Regions from separate parts of the Streptomyces sp. NBC_00212 genome, predicted to be linked through region 3. Evidence: riboswitches for the same ligand, from Rfam matches in the RefSeq annotation. Region 3 holds a riboswitch; each other region holds the start of a gene.
What was found. Region 3 has a riboswitch for S-adenosylmethionine ahead of OHA17_RS04040 (glutathione S-transferase family protein). Riboswitches for the same ligand answer to the same signal wherever they lie in the genome.

Region 1: another riboswitch for S-adenosylmethionine. It lies ahead of OHA17_RS28795 (aminotransferase class V-fold PLP-dependent enzyme); the one in region 3 lies ahead of OHA17_RS04040 (glutathione S-transferase family protein).
Region 2: another riboswitch for S-adenosylmethionine. It lies ahead of thrC (threonine synthase); the one in region 3 lies ahead of OHA17_RS04040 (glutathione S-transferase family protein).

Annotation. Positions count from the first base shown of each region.
Region 1 covers NZ_CP108115.1:6,314,564-6,324,708, forward strand. Annotated here, with positions in the region: gene OHA17_RS28770 (heme-copper oxidase subunit III) at 73-693, shown strand; gene OHA17_RS28775 (c-type cytochrome) at 758-1,567, shown strand; gene OHA17_RS28780 (Rieske 2Fe-2S domain-containing protein) at 1,564-2,613, shown strand; gene OHA17_RS28785 (cytochrome bc complex cytochrome b subunit) at 2,610-4,235, shown strand; gene trpD (anthranilate phosphoribosyltransferase) at 4,422-5,486, shown strand; SAM riboswitch class IV at 5,572-5,689, shown strand; gene OHA17_RS28795 (aminotransferase class V-fold PLP-dependent enzyme) at 5,937-7,325, shown strand; gene OHA17_RS28800 (Lrp/AsnC family transcriptional regulator) at 7,668-7,949, opposite strand; gene OHA17_RS28805 (rhomboid family intramembrane serine protease) at 7,946-8,695, opposite strand; gene OHA17_RS28810 (hypothetical protein) at 8,850-9,104, shown strand; gene OHA17_RS28815 (NYN domain-containing protein) at 9,150-10,145, shown strand, end outside.
Region 2 covers NZ_CP108115.1:3,979,084-3,989,228, reverse strand. Annotated here, with positions in the region: gene nagA (N-acetylglucosamine-6-phosphate deacetylase) at 1-937, opposite strand, end outside; gene OHA17_RS18195 (ROK family protein) at 937-1,944, opposite strand; gene OHA17_RS18190 (extracellular solute-binding protein) at 2,227-3,444, shown strand; gene OHA17_RS18185 (DUF3263 domain-containing protein) at 3,901-4,140, shown strand; gene otsB (trehalose-phosphatase) at 4,208-5,047, shown strand; gene OHA17_RS18175 (trehalose-6-phosphate synthase) at 5,210-6,685, opposite strand; gene OHA17_RS18170 (glucosyl-3-phosphoglycerate synthase) at 6,760-7,725, opposite strand; SAM riboswitch class I at 7,862-8,017, shown strand; gene thrC (threonine synthase) at 8,035-9,333, shown strand; gene OHA17_RS18160 (MoaD/ThiS family protein) at 9,408-9,683, shown strand; gene OHA17_RS18155 (cold-shock protein) at 10,130-10,145, shown strand, end outside.
Region 3 covers NZ_CP108115.1:858,169-868,313, forward strand. Annotated here, with positions in the region: gene OHA17_RS04025 (NtaA/DmoA family FMN-dependent monooxygenase) at 1-380, opposite strand, end outside; gene OHA17_RS04030 (LLM class flavin-dependent oxidoreductase) at 402-1,613, opposite strand; gene OHA17_RS04035 (putative leader peptide) at 1,685-2,065, opposite strand; SAM riboswitch class IV at 2,372-2,515, shown strand; gene OHA17_RS04040 (glutathione S-transferase family protein) at 2,766-3,548, shown strand; gene OHA17_RS04045 (hypothetical protein) at 3,624-3,977, shown strand; gene OHA17_RS04050 (pirin family protein) at 4,790-5,755, opposite strand; gene OHA17_RS04055 (MGDG synthase family glycosyltransferase) at 6,118-7,443, shown strand; gene OHA17_RS04060 (polysaccharide deacetylase family protein) at 7,440-8,189, shown strand; gene OHA17_RS04065 (BlaI/MecI/CopY family transcriptional regulator) at 8,248-8,631, shown strand; gene OHA17_RS04070 (M56 family metallopeptidase) at 8,635-9,579, shown strand; gene efeB (iron uptake transporter deferrochelatase/peroxidase subunit) at 9,583-10,145, opposite strand, start outside.

The sequences.
Region 1 (10,145 bases), 5.5 Mb from region 3:
CGGGCCCTGCATACGCCGCTGACACACCGAACGGCACCCCCCGGAGTGAGGGCGGGATAAGCGACCGACATAATGTCGGTCGTGGCGACAGCAACGACAGTAGAAACCGGGCACGCGCACCCGTCGGTCAATCGGCCGAACCTCACCAGCGTCGGAACCATCATCTGGTTGAGTTCCGAGCTGATGTTCTTCGCGGCCCTCTTCGCGATGTACTTCACTCTGCGATCGGTAACGGGTGCCGCGCACTGGTCCGAAATGGCCTCGTCCCTGAACCTTCCGTTCTCGGCGACCAACACCACGATCCTGGTGCTCTCTTCCCTCACCTGCCAGCTCGGCGTCTTCGCCGCGGAACGCGGCGATGTGAAGAAGCTCCGCACCTGGTTCATGATCACGTTCGTGATGGGTGCGATCTTCATCGGCGGCCAGGTCTTCGAGTACACCGAGCTGGTGAAGAAGGACGGCCTCTCGCTGTCCTCGGATCCTTACGGCTCGGTGTTCTACCTGACCACGGGCTTCCACGGACTGCATGTGACGGGCGGCCTGATCGCCTTCCTGCTGGTTCTGGGCAGGACGTACGCGGCCAAGAGGTTCACCCACGAGCAGGCGACCGCGGCCATCGTCGTGTCCTATTACTGGCACTTCGTCGATGTCGTGTGGATCGGCCTCTTCGCCACGATCTACCTGATCCAGTAACCGGGCCCGTAGGTCCGCACCACATCCAGCATCGACGCAGAAGATCCTGACACCGGGGTAATCCGTGAAAAAGCTCTCCGCACGACGACGCCATCCGCTGGCGGCGGTCGTCGTCCTACTCCTCGCGCTGGCGGCCACCGGGGGGCTGTACGCCGCGTTCGCGCCCGCGGGCAAGGCTCAGGCTGACGAAACCGCCCAGTCCCTCGCCATCGACGAGGGCAAGAAGCTCTACTCCGTCGGCTGCGCCAGCTGCCACGGAACCGGCGGTCAGGGCACCTCTGACGGCCCCTCCCTGGTCGGCGTGGGCGCCGCCGCGGTGGACTTCCAGGTCGGCACCGGCCGCATGCCGGCGCAGCAGCCCGGCGCGCAGGTGCCGAAGAAGAAGGTCATCTACTCGCAGGCCGAAATCGACCAGCTCGCCGCTTACGTGGCTTCGCTGGGCGCCGGTCCGAGCGTGCCGACCGACTCGCAGTACAACCCGAGCGGTGCGGACATCGCCAAGGGTGGCGAGCTGTTCCGCACCAACTGCGCCCAGTGCCACAACTTCACGGGTGAGGGCGGTGCCCTGACGAACGGCAAGTTCGCCCCCAGCCTGGAGGACGTGGACCCCAAGCACATCTACGAGGCCATGCAGACCGGCCCGCAGAACATGCCGTCCTTCCCGGACACGACGATGCCGCAGAAGCAGAAGCAGGACATCATCGCGTACCTGCACGCTGTCAACAGCGACAAGTCCGCGAGCCCCGGTGGCCTCAAGCTCGGCGGGCTCGGCCCGGTCAGCGAGGGTCTGTTCGGCTGGATCTTCGGTCTGGGTGCCCTCATCGCAGTAGCCATCTGGGTCGCGGCCCACACCGCTAAGGCCAAGAAGTCATGAGTAGCCAAGAGAATTCCGAGAGCCTGTCTGAAGCGCAGGCCACCGCGCACGGCGCGGTAGAGCACGCGGGCGACCCCTTCGCCGACCCGGGACTGCCGGCCCACAAGCCGCGCATCCAGGACATCGACGAGCGGGCGGCCAAGCGCTCCGAGCGCGCGGTCGCGTTCCTGTTCTTCCTGTCCATGGTCGCGACGGTCGGCTTCATCGCCTCGTACGTGATCTTCCCGGTCGACAAGATCGTCTTCATCTTCCCGTTCGGGCACGTCAGCGTCCTCAACTTCGCTCTGGGTCTGACCCTGGGCGTGGCGCTGTTCTGCATCGGCGCGGGCGCGGTCCACTGGGCCCGCACCCTGATGTCGGACGTCGAGATGCCGGCCGAGCGGCACGAGATCGCGGCCCCGCCGGAGGTCAAGGCGCAGGTCCTGGCCGACTTCAAGCAGGGCGCGGCCGAGTCCGGCTTCGGACGCCGCAAGCTGATCCGCAACACCATGTTCGGCGCGCTCGCCATGGTGCCGCTCTCCGGTGTGATGCTGCTGCGCGACCTGGGCACGCTGCCCGAGGACAAGCTGCGGCACACCATGTGGTCCAAGGGCAAGGCCCTGATCAACATGAACACCAACGAGCCGCTGCGTCCCGAGGACCTGACGGTCGGTTCGCTCACCTTCGCCAAGCCCGAGGGCCTGGAGGAGACTGCGGAGGACTTCCAGACGCAGATCGCCAAGGCCGCCCTGATGCTCGTCCGGATCAAGCCGGAGGACATCAAGGACAAGCGCGAGCTCGAATGGTCGCACCAGGGCATCGTCGCGTACTCGAAGATCTGCACCCACGTGGGCTGCCCGATCTCCCTGTACGAGCAGCAGACGCACCACGTGCTCTGCCCGTGCCACCAGTCCACCTTCGACCTCTCCGACGGCGCCCGCGTCATCTTCGGCCCGGCCGGTCACGCCCTTCCGCAGCTGCGGATCGGCGTGAATGACGAGGGTTACCTCGAAGCGCTCGGCGACTTCGAAGAGCCCGTCGGTCCTGCCTTCTGGGAGCGCGGATGAGCACCACGACAGACGCACGGCGCGAAGCGCCCGCCGGTGAGCGGATCGCGGACTGGGCGGACGGCCGGCTCGGGATCTACTCCCTGGCCAAGGCCAACATGCGCAAGATCTTCCCGGACCACTGGTCCTTCATGCTCGGCGAGATCTGCATGTACAGCTTCATCATCATCATCCTCACGGGTGTGTATCTGACGCTGTTCTTCCACCCGAGCATGAACGAGGTCGTCTACGACGGCTCGTACGTGCCGCTGCAGGGCATGCACATGTCCGAGGCGTTCAACTCGACCATGCACATCAGCTTCGATGTGCGCGGTGGTCTGCTGATCCGGCAGATCCACCACTGGGCGGCGCTGATCTTCCTCGCCGGCATGTTCGTGCACATGATGCGCGTGTTCTTCACGGGCGCCTTCCGCAAGCCGCGTGAGGTCAACTGGCTGTTCGGCTTCCTGCTGTTCGTCCTGGGCATGTTCACCGGCTTCACCGGTTACTCGCTCCCGGACGACCTGCTGTCGGGCACCGGTGTCCGCTTCATGGAGGGCGCGATCCTGTCCGTGCCGATCGTCGGCACGTACATGTCGTTCTTCCTCTTCGGTGGCGAGTTCCCCGGCGGGGACTTCGTGGCCCGGTTCTACTCGATCCACATCCTGCTGCTGCCGGGCATCATGCTCGGCCTGATGGTGGCTCACCTGATCCTGGTCTTCTACCACAAGCACACCCAGTTCGCGGGTCCGGGACGTACGAACAAGAACGTCGTCGGCATGCCGCTGCTCCCGGTGTACATGGCGAAGGCGGGCGGCTTCTTCTTCCTGGTCTTCGGTGTCATCGCGGTGGTCGCGGCGATCGCCTCGATCAACCCGATCTGGGCGATCGGCCCCTACCGGCCGGACCAGGTGTCCACCGGCGCCCAGCCCGACTGGTACATGGGCTTCTCCGAAGGCCTCATCCGTGTGATGCCGGGCTGGGAGATCAACCTGTGGGGCCACACGCTCGTCCTGGGCGTGTTCATCCCGCTGGTGATCTTCCCGACGGTCCTGGCGGCCATCGCGGTGTACCCGTTCATCGAGTCCTGGGTCACCGGGGACAAGCGCGAGCACCACATCGCGGACCGGCCGCGCAACGCGCCGACGCGTACCGCGTTCGGTGTCGCGTGGATCACCTGGTACATGGTGCTGCTCATCGGTGGTGGAAACGACCTCTGGGCGACCCACTTCCACCTCTCGATCAACGTCATCACCTGGTTCGTGCGGATCTCGTTCTTCGTGGCCCCGGTCCTCGCGTTCATCGCCACCAAGCGGATCTGCCTGGGTCTGCAGCGGCGCGACGCCGAGAAGGTGCTGCACGGACGCGAGTCCGGCATCATCAAGCGGCTGCCGCACGGCGAGTTCGTCGAGATCCACGAGCCGCTGGACGCCAACGCGCGCTACAAGCTCACCGCGCACGAGCAGTACAAGCCGGTCGAGATCGGCCCGACGGTCGACGAGAACGGTGTCGCCCGCAAGGTCTCGCGGACGCAGAAGCTGCGCGCCAAGCTCAGCAAGGGCTACTTCGGCGAGGGGAACCAGATCCCCAAGCCGACGGCCGAGGAGTACGAGGAGATCACGAGCGGCCACGGCCACCACTGATCTCCGCTTGATCTGACGGTCGCCACAACCGAGGCTCCGGCCCGGCCCCTTCGCGGGGGCCGGGCCGGAGTCTTTTGCGTACGCGTTTCTCTACGGCGTCCGCAGTGCGGGCACGGGCGCGGGGTGCCCCGTCGCTGTCGATAGGCTGGCGGGCGGTATCCAGTCCCTTGACCACCAGGAGCGAGCATGAGCGCTGTTACCCCCACCGGAGGCGACACCGTGGCGGCCCACTCCTGGCCGGGCGTCCTGGACGCGCTCCTGAGCGGCACCGACCAGAGCGCGGACGTGACCGCGTGGGCGATGGACAGGATCATGCGCGGGGAGGCCACCGACGCCCAGATCGCCGCCTTCGCGGTGGCCCTGCGGGCCAAGGGCGAGACGGTCGCCGAGATCACCGGCCTGGTGCGCACCATGTACGAGCACGCCAACCTCATCGAGGTACCGGGCCCCAGCGTCGACATCGTCGGCACCGGCGGCGACAACGCCAAGACCGTCAACATCTCCACCATGTCGGCGATCGTGGTGGCCGGCACCGGCGCCAAGGTCGTCAAACATGGCAACCGGGCCGCCTCCTCGGCCAGCGGAGCGTCCGACGTACTGGAGAAGCTCGGCGTCAACCTCGACCTCAGCCCGCAGCGGGTCGTCGAGGTCGCGGAGGAGGCCGGCATCACCTTCTGCTTCGCGGTCAAGTTCCACCCGGCGCTGCGCTACGTCGCCGCGGCCCGCCGCGAGATGGGGATCCGCACCACCTTCAACTTCCTCGGCCCGCTGACCAATCCGGCGCGGGTACGGGCCCAGGCGACCGGCGTCGCGGACGCGCGGATGGCGCCCATCGTGGCGGGCGTGCTCGCCGAACGCGGCTCCTCCGCGCTGGTCTTCCGCGGTGACGACGGCCTCGACGAACTGACCACCACCGGGACGTCCCGGGTGTGGGTGGTGCGCGACGGCCGGGTCCGCGAGGAGAGCTTCGACCCGCGGGATGTGGGCATCGAGATCGTGCCCATCGAGGCGCTGCGCGGCGCGGACTCCTCGTACAACGCCGATGTCGCCCGGCGCCTGCTTGCGGGGGAGCGCGGGCCGGTGCGGGACGCGGTGCTGCTCAACTCGGCCGCTGCCCTCGTCGCCCTCGAACCGGGACAGGGCCCGCTCGCCGGGCAGCTCGGCGCCGCCATGGCCCGGGCTGCCGAGGCCATCGACTCCGGGGCGGCCCAGCGCGCCCTGGAGCGCTGGGTCGCGGCCAGCAACGCGTAGCCCGTACCTGATGTGACGCAAGGCGCAGTCCAGATCGCGGACTGTGCCTTGCGCACGCCGGGACGTGTGGCAGGATGCTGTTCAAGGTCATGAGTGACAGCGATTTAGGCCCCGGCTCGCTGTCCGGCAACCCTCCGTCCGTGGCGGGGTGCCCCGGGTGAAGACCAGGTCGTAGGCAGCAAGGCCTACGGCAAGCGCGGACCCCTGGACATCGTTGGATGTCACAGCCCTGGGGTCCTGGTCCTCAAGGGAGCAGTCTCGTGAGCAAGCGAATGCGATAGGGCGTACCGCCCCTTCTTCACAACCCTCCGCGCACCCGTCTCGGGCTGCGTGTTCGAGGTCAACACCCGTACACGGCAAGGCAGTTGAGCCCTCTCGATCGCAGCAGGGTCGCGCCGCCGTACCCGGGGTCCGAAGTCAACTCGCCTTTTCCTGCCAGGAGATACCGCCATGTCCGCACGCCCTGCCGCCACCACCACTGCTACCGCCGTCGAGTCCGCCGACCCCTGCTGTGCGGCGCCGCTGCCGGTGCTCGGCCGCGATGTCACCGTGCCGCTGGTCACCGGCGGCGAGGTGACCTACGCCGCCCTCGACTACGCGGCGAGCGCACCCGCCCTCCAGCGGGTCTGGGACGACGTCGCCGCGTACGCCCCCTACTACGGCAGCGTGCACCGCGGGGCCGGCTACCTCTCGCAGCTCTCCACCGACCTGTTCGAGAACAGCCGCGAGACGGTGGCCGAGTTCCTCGACTGCCGCCCCGGCGACCAGATCGTCTTCACCCGCTCCACCACGGACTCGCTGAACCTGCTCGCCCAGGTGATCCCGGCTAACTGCGAGGTCTTCGTCTTCGAGACCGAGCACCACGCCTCGCTGCTGCCGTGGCGCGACGCCCGCGTGACGTACCTGAACGCGCCGCGCACCCCGCAGCAGGCCGTCGAGACGCTGGAGCGCGCGCTCGCCGACCGCGACCCCTACGGCCCCGCCCTCGTCTGTGTCACCGGCGCGTCCAACGTCACCGGCGAGCTGTGGCCGGTACGGGAACTCGCCGCCGCCGCGCACGCCCACGGCGCCCGCATCGTCCTCGACGCCGCCCAGCTCGCGCCCCATCACCCCGTATCCGTACGGGAGTTGGACGTCGACTGGATCGCCTTCTCCGGGCACAAGCTGTACGCGCCCTTCGGCTCGGGCGTGCTCGCCGGGCGCGCGGACTGGCTCCAGGAGTCCGAGCCCTACCTGGCCGGCGGCGGCGCCTCCAAGAAGGTCGCGCGGCGCGCCGACGGCGGCGTGGACGTGGAGTGGCACACCACGGCCGCCCGCCACGAGGCCGGATCGCCCAACGTCATCGGCGTCTACTCCATCGCCTCCGCCTGCAAGGCGCTGACCGAGGCGGGCTTCGACTCGCTGGTCGAGCGGGAGCGGCACCTGATCGCGAAGGTGCGGGCCGGCCTGGCGGAGGTGCCCGAGGTCCGGGTCCTGTCGCTCTTCGGCGACGACGCGCCCCGGGTCGGCGTCATCTCGTTCGTCGTCGACGGCTGGAACAGCTCGCACTTCGCGGCGGCGCTCTCGGCGGAGTACGGCATCGGCGTGCGCGACGGCCTGTTCTGCGCCCACCCGCTGGTGCGCACCCTGCTCGGCAGCGACCCGCAGGACCCGGGCGAGTGCGGGGCCCCCGAGGCCGAGCCGGGCGAGCGCTCCCTGAACGCGATCCGGGTCAGCTTCGGGGCGGGGACGCCGGACGAGCACGTGGACCGCTTCGTGCGGGCGGTGCGGGAGCTGGTCACGCAGGGTGCGAAGTGGCAGTACCGCACGGAGTCGGGCCGCTGCGTCCCGGCGGTGTAACCCCGCCGGGCCACGCCTCCCTGGGGCTCCGCCCCAGACCCCGGGGAGTCTGCCCACCCGCCCGCCCGTCGCGCGGGGTTGGTTGGTTCCGCCCCTGGGGCTGCGCCCCAGACCCCATGCGGGGGCTTCGCCCCCTGCACCCCCTGTCGCGCCTCAAGGGCGCTCGTCCTCAATCGCCGGACGGGCTGAAATGCCCGGTGCTGGCCAGCACCGATCCTGCTAAGGGCGCGGGGCTGTGACATTGTGCGGCTCCGCCGCGTGGGCGCGACCAGCCAAGCACGGTCCGCGGTCGAACGACGTCGGAAGTGGGGGTTCGGGGGCGGCGCCCCCGAGCAGGGTGGGTCAGGAGTCCAGGCCGATGGCGAAGGCCGCTTCCAGGTCGTGCTGGGAGTACGTCCGGAACGCCACATGCGTATCCGTGCCCTCGACACCCGGGATCTTGCTGATGCTGCCCGGGATGATGTCCGCCAGATCGTCGTGGCGGGCCACCCTGACCAGCGCGATCAAGTCGTACGTACCGGTCACCGAGTACACCTCGCTGACGCTGTCGAGCGCCGCGATGGACTCCGCGATCTCGGGAATCCGGTCCACGCTGGTCTTGATGAGCACGATCGCGGTGATCACGGCTGGCTTTCTCCCTCGGTGGCGGCCGGACCCGCGGGCTTCACGGGCTTTCGGCGTTTCACTCTATCCGCCCCGCGGAAACGGGCCCACGCGTAGAGGAAGCCGAGGCCGAAGCCGATGAGATGGGCGAGGTAGGCCACCCCGGGCCCGGCCGGCGCGCTCCGGATCGCCAGCCACTGCAGGGCGAACCAGAAGACCAGCACCATCCAGGCGGGGAACCGCAGCGGCAGGAACAGCAGGAACGGGAAAATGCTGGTCACCCTGGCCCTGGGGAAGAGGCAGAGGAAGGCGCCGAGCACCGCCGAGATGGCCCCGGACGCCCCCACCAGGGTCTGGTCCGAATCCGCGTGCGCCGCCGCGTACCCGAGCAGCGCCAGATAGCCCGCCACCAGGTAGAACAGGACGAACTCCGCCCGGCCCATGCGCTCCTCGGCCATCGCGCCGAAGACGTACAGGAACAGCGTGTTGCCGAGCAGGTGCAGCCAGCTGCCGTGCACGAACAGGGCGGTGAGCGGGGTGAGCAGGGTGGGTGGCCGCCCCGTCATCAGCTCTTCGGGGATGACGCCCCAGCGGGCGAAATAGTCGCTCTGGGCGCTCAGGACCGCGTCGCCGGTCCCGTAACCCGGGTCGAGGCCGGAGACCGGGCTGAGGACGAAGAGCAGGCAGCAGGCGGTGATCAGGCCGTACGTCATGGTCGGGCCGTGCACCACGCCTTTGAGGATCGCCGCTCCCCGCCACTTGATCATGGGGAGAGAATGGCCCAAAGGGAGCTTTCGGTACAGACCGCCTCGCCGTGCCGGTGGCGGACGGGTAGGCCGTAGGGTTGCGGGCAGTACTCCCGCAGTTCGACGGCGCACCGCGAGATCCTGGACCATGGAAGTGGAAAGAGGACGGCACCACATGACCACCGTTCCCCAGCCGACCGCCGACACCCGGTGGCGCTGCACGCTCTGCGGAAACCTCACCCGTTTCGATGTCACCCGCTCGTCGAAAGTGATCGAGTACGTGCATCTGGACCTCGCCGGAGAGCCCAAGGTGGAGGAACGCGAGGTGGTCAGTGAGACCATCGAGTCGGTCCGCTGCCGCTGGTGCAACGCGGTGGACCAGATCGAGCTAGTGGACCGGCCGGGTACCGACGCCGCGACCGCCTCCTGAGGGCGGCCGCCCGAGCGGTACGGATGACAGTTGGGGTGACGGATTGTGGAGCATGCAAGCGGTGCTGAACCGGCCGCTTCGGCCGGCGACGGCCCCGCCGAGGTGCTCGACCGCCCGCTGCCCGAAGGGGTGCGGCGCCGGGTCGTCGCCTTCGTCTCGGAGGCGTTCGGCGGCCTGACCGTCGCCGAACTGCCCGGACAGCTGCGGCAGTACGCCCGTTTCACCCCGACCCGGCGCGCCAAGTTCGCGGGCAACGCGATGGCCGCCGCGCTGGAGAGCGACCCCGTGTTCCGCCAGCGGATCGGCGAGCGGCTCAAGGAGTCGCAGCCCGAGCTCGCCGGCGCCGTCGAGGCCGGCTCGCCGCCCGCGGCCGCCGATCCCGTGGACGTGGCGGCCGCCGCCTATGTGCTGCGCCCCACCGGATGGGTGAAGCTGGTCGCCGCGGCCGGCGAGGAGGCCCAGCGGGCGTTCGCCGAGCGGGCGGACGAGGAGGGCCGGCGCGAACTGGAGCGGCTGCGCGAGGAGCTCGCCGAGGCGCGCGCCCTGGTCAAGTCAGAGAACGAGGCGCTGCGTACGGAGCTGCTCGCAGCCCGCAAGGAAGCCGAAACGCTCCAGCGCAAGCTGCGCAGCGCCCAGAGCGATGTGAAGCGCGGCGAGGCCGCGCTGCGCCGGACCACCTCCGAGATCGACGGCATCAAGTCCGAGGCGGCCGCCCAGGTGGCCGCCGCCGAGAGCGAGACCCGTCGGCTCAAGACGCGGCTCGGCGAGGCCGAGGCGGGCCTGGAGGCGAGCCGGCGCGCGGTCCGCGAGGGGCGTTCCGTCGAGGACATGCGGCTGCGGCTGCTGCTCGACACCGTCCTGGAGAGCGCCCAGGGCCTGCGCCGCGAACTGGCCCTGCCGCCCGCCTCCGTACGCCCCGCCGACACCGTGGACGCGGTCGCGCCGGGCAACATGACGCCCAAGGACATCGCGGCCCGGGCCCTGTCGGAGACCGATCCGGCGCTGCTCGACCAGCTGCTCGGGCTGCCCCAGGTGCACCTG
Region 2 (10,145 bases), 3.1 Mb from region 3:
ACGCACGGTCCAGGGTGAGCGTGGAGCCCGCGATCGAGCCGCCCTCGACGAGCCGGGCCACGCCCTCCTTGACCTCGACCTCCAGCGGGCCCAGGTGGTAGAGGCCGTCGCCGAACCCGGCCGCGTCCATGGCGTCGGTGATGAACGCGACCCGGCCCGCGCCCTTGTGGCGGAAGGCGAGTTCGAGGGCCGCGGGGTGCAGGTGCGTACCGTCGTTGATGAGCTCGACGGTGATCCGCTCGTCCTCCAGGAGGGCCGCGATCGGACCCGGCTCGCGGTGGCCGAGCGGGGGCATCGCGTTGAAGAGGTGGGTCGCGACGGTGGCGCCCGCGTCGATCGCCTCGACGGTCTGCTCGTACGAGGCGTCGGTGTGGCCGATCGCCGCGATCACGCCGTGCTCGGCCAGCAGGCGTACCGAGTCGAGGCCGCCGGGCAGCTCGGTGGCCAGCGTGAACATCTTCGCGGTGCCGCGCGCGGCGTCCATCAGTTTGCGGACCTCGGCCGGGTCCGGGTGGCGCAGCAGGCTCTCGCTGTGCGCGCCCTTGCGGCAGGGCGAGATGAACGGGCCCTCGAAGTGGATGCCGGCCAGGTCGCCCTGCTCGACCAGCTCGGAGAGCAGCCCCGCGCGCTGGGCGAGGACGTCCATCTCGCCGGTCACGGTGGAGGCGACCACGGTGGTGCTGCCGTGCAGCCGGTGGGTGTGGACGCCCTTGAGGACGTCCTCGACCGTGCCGTTGGTGAAGGAGGCGCCGCCGCCGCCGTGGTTGTGCATGTCGACGAAGCCGGGCACGACCCAGTGGCCCGCGAGGTCGAGCGAGGGCGCGTCGGCGGGGGCGGCCCCGGCGATCCTGGTGCCGTCGACGATCACGCGTCCGTTCTCGACGACCCCGGTCGGGAGGACGACGCGGGCGCCGGAGAGAACAAGCGATGCGGCCATCAGGCGGTTACCTCACTGGAGTCGGAGTCGGAGTCGGAGTCTTGGGCCGGGTCGGGATCGGAGCCGGAGCTGGAGCCGGAGTCGGCGGTCTCGGCGACGAGGTCCCAGGCGAGCAGGCCCGCGCCCAGGCAGCCGGCGGTGTCCCCGAGGGCCGCCGGGACGATCTCGGGCAGCTTCTGGAACGTCACGCGCTCCTCGACGGCGGCCCGGAGCGGTACGAACAAGGTTTCCCCGGCTTCGGCGAGTCCGCCACCGATGATCAGCACGCGGGGGTCGAGCAGGGTGAGCGCCGTGACCAGACCGTCGGCGAGCGCGTCGACCGCGTTCTGCCAGACGGCGAGCGCGCGGGGGTCGCCGGACTCGACGGCCTTGGCGCAGTCGGCGGCGTCCGCGTCCGGGTCACCGCTCGCCCCGGCCCAGGCCAGCGTCACCGCGGAGGCCGAGGCGAGGCGCTCCAGGCAGCCGCGCTGGCCGCAGGGGCAGGGGATGCCTCCGGGGCGTACGACGATGTGGCCGATCTCCCCGGCGAAGCCGTGCGCGCCCGGCTCGACCCGGCCGTCGATGCCGATCGCACCCGCGATGCCGGTGCCGAGCGGGATGAACAGGAAGCGGTCGGCGCCCTTGCCCGCGCCGATCCGGCCCTCGGCGAGGCCGCCGGTGCGCACGTCGTGGCCGAGCGCGACCGGCACCCCGCGCAGGCGCTCGCTGAGCAGCCGCCGCATGGGTACGTCGCGCCAGCCCAGGTTGGCGGCGTACGCGGCGATCCCGTTCTCGGCGTCGACGATCCCGGGCACGGCGACGCCGGCCGCGACAGCGCTCTCGCCGAGGTGCTCCTCCCCGTACGCCCGCAGGTCCGCCGCGAACGCGAGGATCGACTCGACGACGGCGTCGGGCCCGCGCTCTCTGCCGGTGGGCCTGCGCGCCTCGTGGAGCAGCGTGCCGTGCGCCCCTACGAGGGCGGCCTTCATCCCGGTGCCGCCCACATCCAGGGCGATGACGTGTCTCACGGGGACAGTCTCGCGCCAACACCCATGAAAGGTCTAGTCCACTCGCCAGAAGAAGTAGAAAGCGCTTTCTGCCCTCAAAGTTTCCCAATGTACTCTTGCACCGGGCGTTGCGGAAGCGATATGCGACTGGTGTAGACCTCATGCCCCCGTATGAGGGAAAATCGCAGCTCAAATACAGGACGTCACGGGGGACCGACTGGATCCGCCAGGATCACAACGAGGGTGGGATAGCGCGTGCGCAGGCGCTTCTTGGGCTTGACCGCGGCGGTTGCCGCATTCGGCATGACGGCAGTGCTCTCGGGATGTGGCGGGCAGAGCGGTTCCGGCGACGTCACCCTCAAGCTGGTGGCCGCCGACTACGACATATCCGGCGGCGGCAGCACGAAGACGTACTGGCACAACGTTGTCGACGCGTTCGAGAAGAAGAACCCCGGCATCAAAATCGACGTCCAGATCTTCTCCTGGGACGTCGTCGACGCCAAGGTCGCCGAGATGGTCAAGGCGGGCAACGCCCCCGACATCGCGCAGATCGGCGCGTACTCCGACTACGCGGCGAGCGGCAAGCTCTACAGCGTCGACCAGCTGCTCTCCATCCCCACGGAGGCCAACTTCCTGGCGCCGCTCGCGGACGCGGGCAACGTCAAGCGCGTCCAGTACGGCATGCCGTTCGTGGCCTCCACGCGACTGCTCTTCTACAACCAGACCCTGTTCGACGACGCCCACATCAGGCCGCCGAACACCTGGGCCGAGCTCGCCACCGACGCCAAGGCACTCAAGGCCAAGGGTGTGAAGACCCCCTTCGCGCTGCCGCTCGGCAGCGAGGAGGCGCAGGCCGAGACCATGATGTGGATGCTCAGCGGCAACGGCGGCTACACCAACACCGTCGACGGCTACGACATCGACTCGCCCGAGAACATCCAGACCTTCGAGTGGCTCAAGAGCAACCTGGTCGAGCCCGAGCTGACCGGCCCGGTCGCGCCCGCCAAGCTCAACCGGCAGGCCGCGTTCGACGCGTTCGCGAAGGGCGAGGTGGGCATGCTCAACGGCCATCCCTCGCTGATGGAGCAGGCCAAGAAGAAGGGCATCAAGTTCGGCATGGTGCCGCTGCCCGGGCCGAACGGCAAGGCCAAGGCGGCGATGGGCGTCGCCGACTGGATCATGGGCTTCAAGCAGGGCGGGCACCGGGCGCAGATCGGCAAGTTCCTGGACTTCACGTTCACCGACCAGAACGTGCTCCAGTTCGCCGAGCAGTACGACCTGCTGCCGTCCACGGTGTCGGCGTCCTCGGCGATGGCGGCGGACGCCAAGCACAAGGACCTCAAGCCGTTCCTGGACGCCCTGCCGACGTCCGAGCTGCCCCCGGTCGGCAAGACGTCGTGGCCGAAGGTGAGCGAGACGGTGAAGAAGAAGATCGGTACGGCTGTGGCGCCGGGGGGTTCGCCGAAGGCGGTCCTCCAGGACATCGCGAAGGTGGCGATGGACGCGGAGAACGCGGAATAACCCGGGGTTCCTCGGGGGTTCCGCCCCAAACCCCGGGGAGTTTGCCCACCCACCCACCCGCCCGTGACGGGGTTGGATGAGCTGAGCCCTGGGGCTGCGCCCCAGACCCCCTGCGGGGGCTCCGCCCCCGGACCCCCGTTTCGCGCCTGAACGGCGCTCGTCCTCAAACTCCCCCAAGGCCTTAAGGGCCAGGGGGACCCCCACGACAGGCTGGGAATGCCTGCGAGGGCACCCTGCTAGGGGCGCGGGGAACTGCGCGAGCAACCACGCACGGTCCGCAGCCGAAGCGCCACCCACCATGTCCCACTCATCACCCGCCGGAGCCGACCCCACCCACCCCCGGCGGGTTTAGGGAAGGGGCGGGGAGGGGCCTCCCGGGGTCTGAGGCGGAGCCCCAGCGCACCCCGCCGAACCGCACCGCACCCCATCCCGCCGCCCAGGGCTACCGTGGACCGCATGGCAGAAGAGGCAGAAGAGCTGGACGACCGGGCGCAGGCCGTGCTCCGGATGGAGGCCCGCGCCTGGCCCACCCCCGGTGCCAAGGAGCGGGCCATCAGGGAGGAGCTCGGGGTCTCACCCACGCGCTACTACCAGCTCCTCAACGCCCTCCTGGACGACACCCGCGCCCTCGCCCACGCCCCCGTGACCGTCAACCGCCTCCGCCGGGCCAGGGACGAACAGCGCGACCGCCGCTGACCGCACGCGCCGTTGCGCCATACGTGCACCCACCCCGCCCCGCCCGGACCCCGATAGGGTCGGCCGCATGGGAAGCCAACCGCAACCCCTGCCGACCCCCGCCACCCAGCTCGGCCGCGACGGCCTCGCCGCGATCGTGGCCCGCCCGGAGCGCGCCGTCGTCGCGATCGACTTCGACGGCACGCTCGCCGAGATCGTCGCCGACCCCGAGCAGGCCCGGGCCCACCCCGACGCCGTACCCGCACTGGTCGCGCTGGCCCCGCACGTCGCATCCGTCGCCGTCGTCACCGGCCGGCCGGCCGGGGTCGCGGTCCGCTACGGGGGCTTCGCGGGGGTAGGAGGCCTTGAGCACCTCGTGGTCCTGGGCCACTACGGCGCCGAGCGCTGGGACGCGGTCACCGGCACCGTCCATACCCCCGCCGCCCACCCCGGCGTGGCCGCGGCCCGCGCGGAACTCCCCGGAGTTCTCGACACGCACGGCGCCTGGCGCGGCACGTGGATCGAGGAGAAGGGCCAGGCCGTCGCGGTCCACACCCGCCGGGCGCAGGACCCCGAGGCCGCCTTCGAGGCCCTGCGCACCCCGCTCGCCGACCTGGCCACCCACCACGGCCTGGTGCTCGAACCCGGCCGCCTGGTACTGGAGTTGAGGCCCCCGGGCATGGACAAGGGGGTGGCGCTCGCCGCGTACGTACACGAGGTGGGAGCCGAGTCGGTCCTGTACGCGGGCGACGACCTGGGCGACCTCCCCGCGTTCGCCGCCGTGGAAAAACTCCGCTCGGACGGCATGCCGGGGCTGCTGGTGGCCGCGGACACGGTGATTCCCGAACTGGCCGAAAGGGCCGACCTGTTGCTGAACGGCCCGGCGTCGGTGACGAAGTTCCTGAGGGCCCTGGCCTCGCACATGTAGCCCGGGCCGGGGGAGGGCTGGGGCGTGTCCGGGTGGGCCGCCCCAGCCCCCCCGGTAGTCCCCTCCCCGCCCCTTCCCGCAACCCTCCGGGGGTCTGGGGCGCAGCCCCAGGAGCCGAACCACCCAACCCCGCACGGGCGGGCCGGTGGGCAAACGCCGCCCTCACCCCCCCAGCGCCTCCAACTGCGCCAAGAACCACCGCCGAGGCGGCAACGCGGTACCCGCCGCAGCCAGCCGCTTGGTGCGTTCCGCCCGCTCCTCCTCCGCCATGGACAGCCCCGCGTGCAACGCGGCGGCCGTCCCCGTGACGTCGTACGGGTTCACGACGATCGCATCCTCCCCCAGCTCCGCGAACGCCCCCGCCTCCCGCGAAAGCACCAGCACGCACCCCGAGTCGGACACCACCGGAACCTCCTTGGCGACGAGGTTCATGCCATCGCGGACGGGGTTGACGAGGGCGACGTCCGCGAGCCGGTAGGCGGCCAGCGACCGGGCGAAGTCGTCCTGGACATGAAGCACGACAGGAGTCCAACCGGCAGTCCCGTAAGCGGAGTTGATCTCATCGGCCACCCGCCCGACCTCCTCCGTGTACTCCCGGTACACCGCCAGATCCTGCCGGGAGGGATACGCGAAGGCGACGTGCACGACCCGTTCGCGCCACTCGGGGTGTGTGTCGAGCAGGTGCCGGTAGGCGAGCAGGCCCCGCACGATGTTCTTGGACAGCTCGGTGCGGTCGACCCGCACGATCGTCCGGCGGTCCGGCCCGATCTGCTCGCGCAGGGCGGCCATGCGCTGCTCGACGTCGGCCTCGTGCGAGCGCCGCCGCAGGAAGTCGCCGTCCGCGCCGAGCGGGTACACGGCGATGTCGGTCTCGCGAGCGGCAGGCTCCCCGGCCACCACCCCGTGCCGGAAGAAAACCCGCCCCTCCGCGCCCGGCGAGCCGACCACCTCGCCCTCGTCCGCCCCCAGCACCCCCGACACCGACGCCGCGAACGCGGAGGCCCACCGCCAGGTGAGGAAGCCCAGCCGGTCCGCGCCCAGCATCCCCCGCAACAGCTGCCGCGCGATGTCGTCCGGGAGCATCCGGAAGTAGTCCACCGGCGCCCACGGCGTGTGCGAGAAGTGGGCGATCCGCAGGTCGGGACGGAGCGAGCGGAGCATCCCCGGCACCAGGGCGAGGTGGTAGTCCTGCACCAGGACGCGCGCCCCGACCCCCGCCTCCGCCGCCAGCGCCGCGGCGAAGGCGCGGTTGTACGCCTCGTACGAGGCCCACTGCCGCCGGAACTCCGCGTCGAAGACCGGCTCCAGCGGTGTCTGGTACAGCATGTGCTGGACGAACCACAGCACCGAGTTCGCGATGCCGTTGTACGCGTCGGAGAAGACGGCCGGGTCGATGTCCAGCATCCGGACGCCCGTCTCACCCACGCCGCGTCGCACCGCCTCGCGGTCGCCGTCGCCGAGCGCCGCGCACACCCACACCGACTCCACGTCGGAGCCGATCGCGCTGAGCCCCGAGACGAGCCCGCCCCCGCCCCGCTTGGATTCGAGGGACCCGTCCTCCTTCAGGGCATACGAGACGGGGCCGCGATTCGACGCGACGAGTACCTGGGCCCTGGGGGCGGCGTGCGCGGTGACCATGTTGCGGAACCTAGCCCACCCCGCAACCCCTCAAACACCCGTACGCCCGCCCCCGGGAGCGGGATCCGGCCGTCCTACGCCGCCCGGTGCACCGCGTACTCCTCGATGTCCCGCATGGGCGGCCGCTCCTCGGTGTCGACGGCGTACGTGTGCGGTACGAAGCCGTGCTCACCGCGCTCGAACTGGGTCAGCTCGGGCCGTACGAGATGGCCCCGGGACAGCCTCAGCTGCGCGGTGCGGTAGATCGCGGCGGCCATCCGGCCGAGCGCCGGCCCGTCCTGGTGGCGGTGCCTGCGTACGCCCACGTCGACCTGGGCCAGCGCGTCGAGGCCCACCGTGTGCAGCGCGTCGACGAGCAGCGCGAGCTCCACTCCGTACCCGACGGGGAACGGCAGCCGCTCCAGGAGTGAGCGCCGGGCCGCGTACTCGCCGCCCAACGGCTGGACAATTCCGGCCAGTTGGGGCCAGTGGAGGTTGAGCAGCGGCCGCGCCACGAGCTCGGTGACCCGGCCCCCCTGGCTCGCCGTCTCCCCGAAGGGGCTGTCCGCTCCGAAGGGGCGGTCGTACATCGCCTTGACGAAGTCCACGTCCGGGTCGGTCAGGAGCGGCCCGACGATCCCGGAGACGAACCCCGCGTCGAAGTCCTTCAGGTCCGCGTCGATGAAGCACACGACGTCGCCGCTGGTCACGAGCAGCGAGCGCCACAGCACCTCGCCCTTGCCGGGCAGCGCGGGTATGCGGGGCAGGATCGCGTCCCGGTGGACGACCCGGGCGCCGGCCTTCGCCGCGACCTCGGCCGTACGGTCGGTGGAGCCGGAGTCGATCACCACGAGCTCGTCGACCAGGGGGACGGAATCGGTCATCAGCTCGCGCCGGATCGCGGCCACGATGTCACCGACGGTGGCCTCCTCGTCGAGGGCGGGCAGCACGACACTGACGGTCGTACCGGTGCGCTGTTTCGCGGCCAGGATCCGCTCGATCGGCCGCTCCGCCGCGGACCAGGAACGCCTGCTCAGCCAGCGTTCCACCTCTTCCAGCACGGTTCCTGGCCTCCTCGTGTGATCCATCTCGCGGTTCGGACGACTATCTCAACCGTCCCGGGCTTCGGTTACAGTCTTGAACAACGCGGATGACCGTCGCATGTCGGGGGTCGTCGTCACGCTGACAATCGAATACCGCTCATCCAGAGGGGCAGAGGGAAACGGCCCGTTGAAGCCCCGGCAACCCTCCAGTCGGTTCTCGTCGATCTCTACGATCCAAGACACGAGGCCACCGGCTAGGGAAGGTGCCAAATCCGTCTCATGGCGACGTTCGCCGTGAGGAAGATGAGGAGAAAGGGCCTCCCCTCCATGTCTGCACAGACTGTCGAAAACCGTACCTCTGCCGACAATGCCGTTGATCTCGGTCCGGCGTCCGGGCTTTCCTGCCGCGAGTGCGGCCAGCGTTTCGAACTTGGCCCGATCTTCGCCTGCGAACTGTGTTTCGGACCGCTCGAAGTGGCTTATGACCTGCCGCTCGGCGACCCCGAGGCGCTGCGCAAGCGGATCGAGGCGGGCCCCGAGAACATCTGGCGTTACGCGCCGCTGCTGCCCGTCCCCGCCGACGTCGCCGACAAGCCGAACCTGAACCCGGGCTTCACCAAGCTCGTCAAGGCCGAGAACCTGGCGCGCGAGCTGGGCGTCGAGCCCGGCAAGCTGTTCGTCAAGGACGACTCGGGCAACCCGACGCACTCCTTCAAGGACCGCGTCGTCGCCCAGGCCCTGGAGGCCGCCCGCGCCTTCGGCTTCACCACCCTCTCCTGCTCCTCCACCGGAAACCTCGCGGGCGCGGTCGGCGCCGCCGCCGCGCGGGCCGGCTTCCGCTCCTGCGTGTTCATCCCGCACGACCTGGAGCAGGGCAAGGTCGTCATGGCCGCGGTGTACGGCGGCGAGCTCGTCGGCATCGAGGGCAACTACGACGACGTGAACCGCTTCTGCTCCGAGCTCATCGGCGACCCGCTCGGCGAGGGCTGGGGCTTCGTCAACGTCAACCTGCGGCCGTACTACGGCGAGGGTTCCAAGACGCTGGCGTACGAGATCTGCGAGCAGCTCGGCTGGCAGCTGCCGGACCAGCTGGTCATCCCGATCGCCTCGGGCTCCCAGCTCACCAAGATCGACAAGGGCCTCCAGGAGCTGATCAAGCTCGGCCTCGTCGAGGACAAGCCGTACAAGATCTTCGGCGCGCAGGCCGAGGGCTGCTCCCCGGTGTCGACCGCCTTCAAGGCCGGGCACGACGTCGTACGCCCCCAGAAGCCGGACACCATCGCCAAGTCCCTCGCGATCGGCAACCCGGCGGACGGCCCGTACGTCCTGGACATCGCGCGCCGTACCGGCGGCGCGGTGGAGGACGTGAACGACGAGCAGATCGTCGACGCGATCAAGCTGCTCGCCCGGACCGAGGGCATCTTCGCGGAGACCGCGGGCGGTGTGACGGTCGGCGTCACCAAGAAGCTCATCGAGGCCGGTCTCATCGACCCGTCGCTCACCACGGTCGTGCTCAACACCGGTGACGGGCTCAAGACCCTGGACGCGGTGGCCGCCACGTCCCAGGCGACCGCGACCATCCGCCCGAGCCTGGACGCCTTCCGCGAGGCCGGCCTCGCCCACTGAGGCGCTGAGGCGCTGAGCCACGAGGCGGGCCTCGGCCCACTGAGCCACTGCTGAACGACTAGGAGCACCGAACCATGAGCGTGAACGTCCGCATCCCCACGATTCTCCGCACCTACACCGGTGGCCAGGCCGAGGTCGCCGCCGAGGGAGCCACCCTCGCCGAGGTCATCGCCGACCTGGAGAAGAACCACACCGGCATCGCCGCGCGCGTCCTGGACGACCAGGGCAAGCTGCGCCGCTTCGTCAACGTGTACGTCAACGACGACGACGTGCGCTTCGAGCAGGGCCTCCAGACGGCCACGCCCGAGGGCGCCGGCGTCTCGATCATCCCGGCGGTCGCGGGCGGCTGATCCGCCGTCTTCAACCGCCGTCTTCAACCGCGCGTTTAACTTCATCCGTACCCAGAGTTGAACCCAGAGTTGCCCTCTCCGCACGAGAAGCGGAGGGGGCAATTCAACATGGTTGAGCGGGGTACAGTTGGGGAAGCCCCTTCGCTTCGAATGCCAAGTGCATATGAGAACGCGACAACATGAGGTCAAAGTGTGTGTGTCCTTTGTGCCTTAAGTGCGCTTTGCCCGGCCCGACTTGCCCCGGAATGTTGAATTCACGGCATTCCGCTCTCCGAGTGTGCCCGGAATTCTCGTCCGATTGACCTGTTGCAGAGGGCAGTTGGGCAGATACATTCAGCCGCGGTCGACGCGTTCCGGCGCACACCCTCTCCTGTCGGAGGGTGGAGGTCTGACCCGGGTCCGCGAAGTGTGGTCCCGTGCAAGGGCCAGTAATAGGGGAGTTAGGCATGGCTCAGGGCACCG
Region 3 (10,145 bases):
ACGTTCCAGGCCGAGCGGCCGCCGGAGAGGTGGTCGAGGCTGGCGAACTGGCGGGCCACCTCGTAGGGCTCGTTGAAGGTGGAGTTGATCGTGCCGGTCAGACCGAGGCGGTCGGTGACGGCGGCCAGCGCGGCGAGAATGGTGAACGTGTCGGGGCGGCCCACTACGTCCAAGTCGTAGATCTCGCCGCCCTGTTCGCGCAGGCGCAGCCCTTCGGCGAGGAACAGGAAGTCGAACTTGGCGCGTTCCGCGGTGCGCGCGAAATGCGCGAACGAAGAGAACTCGATGTGGCTGCCGGCCGCCGGATCGCTCCACACGGTCGTGTTGTTGACACCGGGGAAGTGGGCGGCCAGATGGATCTGCTTCAGGGGCTTGCTCATGTCGTACGGTCTCCGTCCGGCTCAGGCGGTGATGGCGGCGTAGCGGTTGGCGGGACGGGCGAGCCCCAGCAGCCCGCGCAGGGTCTCGGCCTCGTAGGCGCTGCGGAAGACACCGCGGCGCTGGAGCTCGGGGACCAGGCCGCGGGTGATCGCGGGGAGGTCGTGGCCGACGACGGCCGGGCGCAGCCGGAAACCGGACAGTCCTGCCTCCTGCAACTCCTGGAGCAAATCGGCGAGTTGGGACGGTGTGCCGGTGAAGATGTGCGCGTCGCTTGTGTATGGCTGCCCCGCGAGGGCGTCCAGTCGCTCCCGGCGGGCGGCGGCCTCTGTGGGGGCCTCGTCGAGGAAGACCACCAGGTCGCCGAAGATGTGCACGGTGTCGTCCGTGCGTCCCGCCGCCGCCTGCTCGGCGCGGATCTCCGCCACGATCGCGCGCGCCTGGTCGGTGTCGTGCGGGGTGACGTACCCGATGTCGGCGGCCCTGGCCACCAGCCGGTACGGGACGGTCGCGTGGGCGAGCGCGCTGACGACCGGCTGCCCCTGCGGCGGGCGCGGGGTGATCGAGGGGCCCTTCACTTTGAAGTGCTCGCCCTCGAAGTCGATGTAGTGCAGTTTCTCGCGGTCGATGAAACGCCCGGTCGCCACGTCCCGGATCTCGGCGTCGTCCTCCCAGCTGTCCCAGAGCCTGCGCACTACCTCGACGTAGTCGGCCGCCTCGTCGAAGTGCGGGCGCACCGCGACCTGCCCGGCAGGGGTGTTGTAGCCTCCGGCAGGCAGCGGCGGGACGGTCCGGCGCCCGAAGTGCGCGGCCTCGTTGGGGCGCGCGTCGATCTGCACGCGTACGCCCGCGCGGCCCGCACTGACGTAGTCGAGCGTGGCGATCGCCTTCGAGATGTGGAACGGCTCGGTGTGCGTGGTCACCACGGTCGGCACCACTCCGATGTGCCGGGTCCGTGGCGCGATGCGGGCGGCGATGAGGACGGCGTCCAGGCGGCCGCGCACCTGGTCGGTACGGTCGTCGGGCTCGGTGAGCAGCGACGACTGCAATCCGAGACCGTCCTCGATGGTCACGAGGTCGAGCAGTCCGTGTTCGGCTTCCACGACGAGGTCGGCCCAGTACCCGGCGGTGAGCAGATCGCGGGGGCGGGCCACCGGCTCCCGCCAGGACGCCGGATGCCAGCCGGTGCCGTCGAGAGCGACAGCGAGGTGCAAAGGAGAGGGTGATGAGGTCACGGCAGTGACGCCTTCCTGAAGATCCGTACGAGAAAGCCCGCCCCGTGCGAGGGCGTGGCCGCGAGGGAACGTCAGGGGCGACAGAGCGCGCCGGCGACGCGCAGCAGGTCGATGTGATGCCGGGAGTACAAGTACAGACGGCGGGGCGGCACCGGCTTCGCGACACGGCGAGGGGACAACGCGAGCACCCAGCTCACCGCCCCTCCCGCCCGGTGTGCCCGGGATCCTTGCCGACGCGGCGCGGACGGCTCCCCGGCGGGGGGCCGCGCGCTCTTCAGCAAGTCCAACACCACAACTACTCCTTTCCTTCCCGGAGTTCGACCCCTTGTTTCGTCATGGCCGACGAGGTCTCTGCACGGGCTCGGCGCAAGCCTGCGGTGACGCGCGTGGGGGCCGTGAGCCGGGGGACTGTCGAGCGCAGGGGGTCGCAGCGACAGCGGTGGGCGCACCACAGGCCCAGGGAACTGTCAGCCTCGGCAGAGGGCGCTACTCATGGCCGTACACAGCGCGCTGCTGACACGCAGCAGGTCGACGGCCCGGTCCGTACACAGGAGGATGCGGCCGTGGTGCCGCCGAGCGGCCGTCCCGTCAGCTGCGCGCATCACTGTCACCGTCACTTCTCCGGGCCCGGGGGCCGCACGTCGTTCGCGGAACGTAGCCAGGCGCCGAGGGGAATGTCAACGCACCGGACCACCAGATGAGACCGCTCGCCCAGGCTTCTTGACGGCGCAACGAAGCCCGCTCAGACTGGCGTCGACGGTCACGATTGTCAGCGCCCACACCGCGGTTTGCCCGCTTCAGTGGTCATCGGCCCCGGCCCGCTGACAGGCAACCCTTCCGCCGCGACGGGGTGCCCCGGGTGACGACCGGGTTCCGTCGGCACGGCGGGGCAAGCGTGGTCTCGCGTCTCGCGAGCCCCGGGAGTGAGGCGGGTGGACATGCCCAGGAGCGGCTTGACCAGGCGCCTGCACATCGATCTCCAGCGCATCTCCAGCGCTTACTGATCCGCGTTTGATCTGCGTTTGATCTGCGATCGACCGGGTCTGATTCCGCACGATCCGGACGGTCGCCTGTCAGCGCAGCCGCCCCCGCATCCCATCCGGCCGCTCATGCCCGCAAAGCCGTAGTGGCATCTCATTCCCAGGGAGAGTCATGCCCGAGACAGTTTCCCGCAGTTCCCGCACAGCCGCCTCCACCGGCTGCCAGCCGCCGGCGCCCGCTCCGGGTCCGCGATCCAGGACGATCACGGCACCCCCTCAGCCCCGTCGTTTCCGCAGCCGGATCGGCGTCGGCGCGGCCAGCGGCTTCTATCCCGCGCCCCGGCGCTACGACCTGTTTCTGTGCGCGAGTTGTCCCCGCTCGCTGCGCATCTCGATCACCCTCGACCTGCTCGGCCTGCGCCAGTCGGTCGCCACGACGCTCCTGACCTCCCTTGCCGCGACCCCCGACGGCTACGCCGAACTGCACCGCGCGTACGAGACCACGGTCCACCACTTCGACGGACCCCTGGCGGCGCCCGCGCTGCGCGACCGCTGGAGCGGACGGATCGTCAGCAACCACACCCCCGACATCCTCCGCGACCTGGCGGGCTCCCTCGCCGGTGAGGAAGGCGCCCAGCACGCGCCTCTCCGGCCGCCGCGCCTCGTCGCGGACATCGAAGCCCTCAGCACCCTGCTGGACCGGGACGTCACTCCGGCCGCGCGACCCTCGGCGCGACAGGCGGCACTGGCCCTGCTGGACCGCGGCCTCGCCCGCCACCCCTACGCACTGGGAACGGAGTTGACTGCCGCGGACGTGGACGTGTGGGTGGCGCTCGTCCGCCTCGACCGGGACGAGCTGAGGTGTGCATCCCCTCGGCTCGGGGACTACGTGCGACGGCTCGGCGACCGTCCCGCTTTCCGGAGCGCGATCAAGACGATGTACGACGCGGCATAGAGCCCACGCGGACCGCCCGGGTCACCGCGTCGAGAGCGCACCTCGGCCTCGCCGCTCCACGACCAGTACTCGGCGGTGCCCTTGTACGGGCAGATGCACCTCGCCCAGATCTTCTCGACCCGGCACGACCTCGACATCTACCGGCTCTGCCTCGACGTCCACACTCGGCTTCGCGACTTCCTCACCCAGTACGCCGAAGACCGCCCACTGCTCGGGGAAACCCTAGAAAACTGGCTCTACCCGCTGGCGTCCATGTCGGCCTACACCCTGACCCGGCTACGCCAGCCGTCCCCTCGCGATCTGCTCAACATCGACCTGGGCCACCTCAACGAGCCGCTCATGACCCGCATGACCGGAACCTTGGAGCAGAACTTCAAGACCGCCCTGCGCCACAGCAAAGCCGACGGCGTCGACCGCATCGAAAGGTGATCCGCACCGGCCGGCGTGTAGGAGCGAGGGGAAAGCCCCTGCTCGCGGACACCACAGCAAGATCCGGACCATATACGGACCAACTCTGCTCCGCAGCGCGAGCTCCCACTCGTTTCCGCAGGCCAGAAGCAGGTCAGGCCGTATACCACCAGCAGACGAACAACCTGTTGAGCGCCTCACATGCGGCTGGGCACGCCTCTCTGACACCACAAGTTCTCACAGGACCCTGCCAAACCTTCACGGCCAGACCGCCTGACAAACGAGGACACAACGCGCCTGAACCCCATGCCAGTTCTACCCGTAGATGCCTAGACGAACTGACGCTCCGACAACAGCGCGCGCCACAGGAAGGACTTACAAGTTCTGGCGCCGCGCGGCGGCATCGGCAGTGCCGCAGCGTACCGACCGGTGCGACCAAGCCACGGAGTCACGCTCCGCTCGGGTTGTCGAGTACCTACAACGACCACTCGGCGACATGCCCGGCTACGACTCCCGGGGCCCGCTGCAACCCCTTGGCAGCCTCAGCCAACCCAGGGGTCAGTAATAGGGCAAGCGTGTTCTCATCGCGAGCGATCCCTAGACACGCTGGACGTGCAGCGACAGGCCTCGGTGTCGACATGACACACCGTCAGAAAGGTCAGCATTGGGTCAACATTAGGTTTACTGAACCCTCCCGCACAAGGTCACACACTGGACGGCAGATCCCCTCCCGCGCACCGGAAGACCGTGGTTCCGCACAACGTCGATCGGTCACCTCCAGGGCCGAGTTCTACGCTTCCCCGCAGGTCAGGCCGATCGCGCAAAAACGCAGATCAGCGCACCCGACCCCGCGCTTTCAGGGGCACTGCCGGCAGCTCCGGCGCCGGGATCGGCCCCCCGTCGTACCCCTTCACCTCACCGAAGCGCGACCCCGTCATCCAGTCCGAACGGGCCTGCTGGATGTCCTCGTTGGAGCGGCCGATGAAGTTCCACCACATCACGATCTCCTCCTCGAACGGCTCGCCGCCCAGCAGCATCACGGCCGCGTCGGAGGCGGCTCGGAGGGGGAGTTCGGTGCGGCCGCAGCCCAGGTAGAGCATGGAGCCGGGGAGGACCGGTACGTCGTCCACGTGGCCCTCGCCCGACATGGCGAGGACGGCGTACTCGAAGTCGGGGTTCAGGGGAAGTCGCGTTTCGGCGCCGGCCGCGAGGGCCAGATCCGCGCCGACAATCGGGGTGTACGTGCTGCCCGGTGACGCAGCGCCGTCGAGTTCGCCCAGGATGACCGTCGCGTCGATGCCCGGTGCGGTGGCGTGCGGCAGGTCGGCGTGGTGCTGGAAGTGCGGCTCGACGTGGCGGTGGGCATCGGGCAGGGCGACCCACAGCTGGGCTCCGTGCAGGAAGCGGCTGTGCGACTTGGGAGTTTCCTCCGAGTGGCTGATGGCCCGGCCCGAGGTCATCAGGCCGAGCTCCCGGGGGCGTACGGTCTGCAGGCTGCCGAGGCTGTCGCGGTGCAGCACCTCGCCCTGGTGCAGCCAGCTCACGGTCTGCAGGCCCATGTGGGGGTGGGGCGCCACCTGCATGCCGGGTTCGTCGGCGATGTCGTCGGGGCCGTAGTGGTCGACGAACGCCCAGGCGCCGACCATCCGGCGGCCGAGGTTCGGCAGCAGCCTGCGCACCTCGGTGGACTCGCCGAGTTGCACGGTGCGGGGCGAGAGAAGCTCGCGCACCGGCTCGGCCACGACGAAGCCGCGTCCGCCGCAGACGGAAAGCGCGGGCTGGCGATCGAGATTGCTCATGCGGTCAACCTATTCCCTCGCGGGGCACGGAGCCCCAGGATCCTGGCACAACCCTGCCAGGTCCCGCCGATGGCCCGCAGCTCTTCGTGTTTCGGCAGGTCAGCCGGGCGTCGAGAAGGAGCCGTTGGCGCCTCGTGGCCGACAAGCCCGCCCTGTCCCCGACAAGCCCGGCCAACCCCGCCCCGCCCCACTCGCGAGACGTCCGCCGTACGCCGTTCACCCCGCGCTCTCCTCATGCCTCACCACCCGCTCCCCAATGTTCTACATCGTGTAGTAGGTTCTTATGGCAGCCCCCGCCCGGCCCGCTGTCGCGGCGCCGCGGGAGGCGGAGTTCCGCATGCTCTTCAGGAGGCTGACCGGCCGTGCCCCGTCGCGACATCCCGGATGACGTCCGGTCCAAGTCCACCCACTCGCCTCACGGCAGCCCCGCCGGTGGCCGGATCACCATCGTCTCCGCGAGTGTGGGCGCGGGGCACGACGGTGCCGCCGACGCGCTCGCCCTGCGTTTGGAGGCGGCCGGGTTCGAGGTGGACCGGCACGACTTCCTGGATCTGCTGCCGTTCCGGCTCGGCCGGGGCCTGTCCGAGGCATACCACCGGCTGCTGACCAGTGCACCGTCCGGCTACCAGCGGATCTACGCGGCCACCGAACGCTCGGGCTCCCCCGGCCCCGCGATCCGCGCCCTGCTGCGCAGCGCCGAGAGACGTACGCTCCGGACGATCCGGCCACAGACGCGGGCGGTCGTGTCGACCTATCCGCTCGCCGGCCAGGTACTCGGCGCGCTGCGGCGCGGCGGGCGCCTCGCCGTCCCCGCTTTCACCTACCTCACCGACTTCTCCGTGCACCCCCTGTGGGTCGCCCCGGGCATCGACGCGCACCTCGCCGCGCATCCGGTACCAGCGGCGCAGGCGGCCGCGCTCGGCGCGGCCGGTGTGAGGGTGACCGGGCCGGTGACCGGGCCCCGTTTCACCGCGGCCGACGAGGCCGAACGCCGGGTTGCCCGGGACCGGTTCGGGCTCCCCCACGATGCCGCGCTCGCCCTCCTGGTGGCGGGGTCCTGGGGCGTCGGGCCGGTGCGGCAGTCCGCCGCGGAGATACGGGACAGTGCGGCTGCCGAGCCGGTCGTCGTGTGCGGGCGCAACGCGGCGCTGGCCGAGCAGTTGCGTGCGGACGGCTTCCGGTACGTCCACGAGTGGGTCGGGGACATGCCGCTGCTGATGCGTGCCTGCGACGTCCTCGTCCAGAACGCGGGTGGCCTCACCTCGCTCGAAGCGTTCGCCAGCGGGCTGCCCGTGGCCAGTTACCGGTGCATACCGGGACATGGGCAGACCAATGCGGCCGCCCTCGACGAGGCGGGTCTTGCCGCCTGGATACAGCAGCCGGAAGCCCTCACCTCCGTACTCTCCGATCTCGTCAAAGGGCCGCTCGGGGAGCGCCAGCGTGCGGCCGGGCTCGCTCTTTTCGCGACGGCGCCCGGTCCCGCTGACGTCATCGCCGACGCGGCTCTCCCCCGCGCGAACCCGACGGTGAAACCCCAACTCGCTTGGCACAGAGGGAAGTTGGCTGCTTCTGCCCTGACCGTCACCCTCTCGCTCGGAATCGGCGCGCCGCTCGCCCATGCCTATGAGAACGATCGCGGGCGGCTGCCTCACCTCGCCCACAGCTTCTTCGAAAGGTGCGAGATGTGAGCTCACGTACCACCAGGGCCGCGCTGATCGTGGCCGCCGGGGCGCTGCCCGCGCTCGCCGTCGCACACGCCGCGCCGGCCGTGTCCACCCTCGGCCCGCTGCGCAACCGCACCATGCCCCGGCTCGCCGGCCTCGGCCACCCCGACCACATCGCGCTGACCTTCGACGACGGACCCGATCACCTGTCGACCCCGCACTTCCTCCGCCTCCTCGAACGGGAGGGCGTGCGGGCGACGTTCTTCCTGCTCGGCTCGATGCTCGCCCGCTCGCCGGGTCTCGCCAAGGAGATGGCCGCGGCCGGGCACGAGATCGGCGTACACGGCTGGGCGCACCGCCCGCTGATCCTTCGCGGCCCGCGCGCCACCCATGACGACCTGGCGCGCGCCCGCGACCTGGTCGGCGAGGTCACCGGCGAGCGTCCCCGCCTCTTCCGGCCGCCGTACGGGGTGATGAGCACGGGTGCCCATCTCGCCTGCCGGGACCTCGGTCTCACGCCCGTGCTGTGGACGGCCTGGGGCGAGGACTGGCGCCGCCGGGCCACACCGGGCTCGGTGCACGACACGGTGATGGGCTCGCTGCGCGGCGGCGGCACGGTGCTGCTCCACGACTCCGACTGCACCTCCGCCACGGGCTCGTGGCGCACCACCCTGGCCGCGCTGCCCGCGCTCCTCGACACCTGGCGGGCCCGGGGCTGGCGGACCGGCCCGCTGCGCGACCACGGCTGCGACCGGCTCTACGCCACGTAGTAGCTTGGGCTCCACCCGGTGGCCACCGGGATCAGCGCGGCAACAAAGGGGTACGAACGTGGCGAACGACGGCGCCGGGACGGCCGGGCGGCGGGCGCCCGGTGAGCTGGAGAACGAGGTGCTCGCCGCGCTCTGGGCGGCCGGCGAACCAGCGGCGGCCGGCACGGTCCGCGAGCACGTCGCCGGTGATCCGGCGTACACGACCGTCCTGACCATTCTGTCCCGGCTGTACGAGAAGGGCCTGGTCACCCGGGAGCGGGCCGGCCGCGGCTACTTGTACTCCCCGGTACGGGACGAGGCCGGGCATGCCGCGGCCGGCATGCGGGCGCTCCTGGAGAAAGGCGGCGACCGGGCCGCGGTGCTCGCCCGGTTCGTGTCCGAACTCGGCACCGAGGACGAAGAGATCCTGGAGCAGTTGCTGCGCGGGCACAAGGAGGGCTGAGCGGTGCGCGTCGCCCTCTTCACTCCCCTCGCGGTCAGCGCGGTGCTCGCGCTCGCGGCGCCCTGGGCCGGCGGCCGGCTGCCGCCGCGCATGGCCGCCTGGCTTTTGACGCTGGCCTCGCTGGTCGCGGCGGTCGGCGCGGCGACCGCGCTCGGCATGATGGCCTTCACGCTCATCGCGCAGATCCCGGCCGTGGCCGCGGAGGGCGAATGGTCGCCCGGTCTGGTGGCCGCGCACACCCCGGTCAACTGGCTGGTGGCCGCGGTCTGCACCTTGGCCGTCGTCGGCTGTGCGGGTGCCCTCGCGGTCAGCGCCTGGCGGCAGGGCGCGGTCTGGCTGGCTGCCCGACGGGAGTGCGACGCGCTCCCAACCGGCAGTGATTTGGCGGTGGTTGACGATCCGGTACCGCATGCGTTCGCGCTGCCGGGTTCGCCCGGGCGGGTGGTCATCTCGTCCGGGATGCTGCGGGCCCTGTCCGCCGACGAACGCTCCGCGCTGCTCGCCCACGAGCGGGCCCATCTGCGCCACCGCCACCATCTGTTCCTGCTGGTGCTGCGTCTGGCGGCGGCGCTCAATCCGATGCTGCGGCCGGTGGCGCGGGCCGGGGGTTTCGCGGTGGAGCGCTGGGCGGACGAGGAGGCCGGGACGCTGGTCGGCGACCGGTCGCTGGTGGCGCGGGCGGTGGCCCGGGCAGCCCTCGCGGCCAAGCGGGCCCCGCGACGCTCGCTGGCCGCGACCGGCGGCCCGCTCCCGCAGCGCGTACGGGCGCTGCTCGCTCCGCCGCCGCCCCTGCGCCGCGATCTGGTCGTGGCACACGCGCTGCTGATGGTGATCTGCTGTTCCAGCCTGGCGCTGTCCGCCGACGACATGGACCAGCTCTTCGACACGGCCTCGCCCGGCCACGCGTACGCGGCCGGGCGTCTCCATCATCACCACCACGAGGGCTGAGCCTCAGGTCGCGAGCAGCCCCCGCCCCAGCCAGTCCGAGGAGTCCTTCACGCCCGGCAGCGCGAAGAAGTAGCCGCCGCCGGTCGGGGAGATGTAGTCGACGAGCGGCTCGTCGATGAGGCGTTCCTGGGTCGCCTCGAACTGCCGCTTGACGTCCTGCTGGTAGCTGCAGAAGACCAGGCCCATGTCGAGGTTGCCGACGTTGTCGATGCCCCGGTCGTAGTTGTAACCCCGGCGCAGGATGCGGGTGTTGTCGGTCTGGGGGGTCCTGGGGTTGGCGAGGCGGATGTGCGCGTCCATCGGGATCGCGTTGCCCTGCGGGTCCTTGGCGTAGTTGGGGCTGTCGGTCTCGACCGCGCCGTCCAGCGGGGCGCCGGTGTCCTTGCGGCGGCCGAACATCTTCTCCTGCTCGGTGAGCGAGACCCGGTCCCAGAACTCGACGAGCATGCGGATCACGCGGATGACCTGGTAGCTGCCGCCGACCGCCCAGGACGGCTCGCCCAGCGTGTCGCCGACCCAGATCAGCCGGTCGGTCTCGCGCGCGGACTTCACGTCCGGGTTGACGA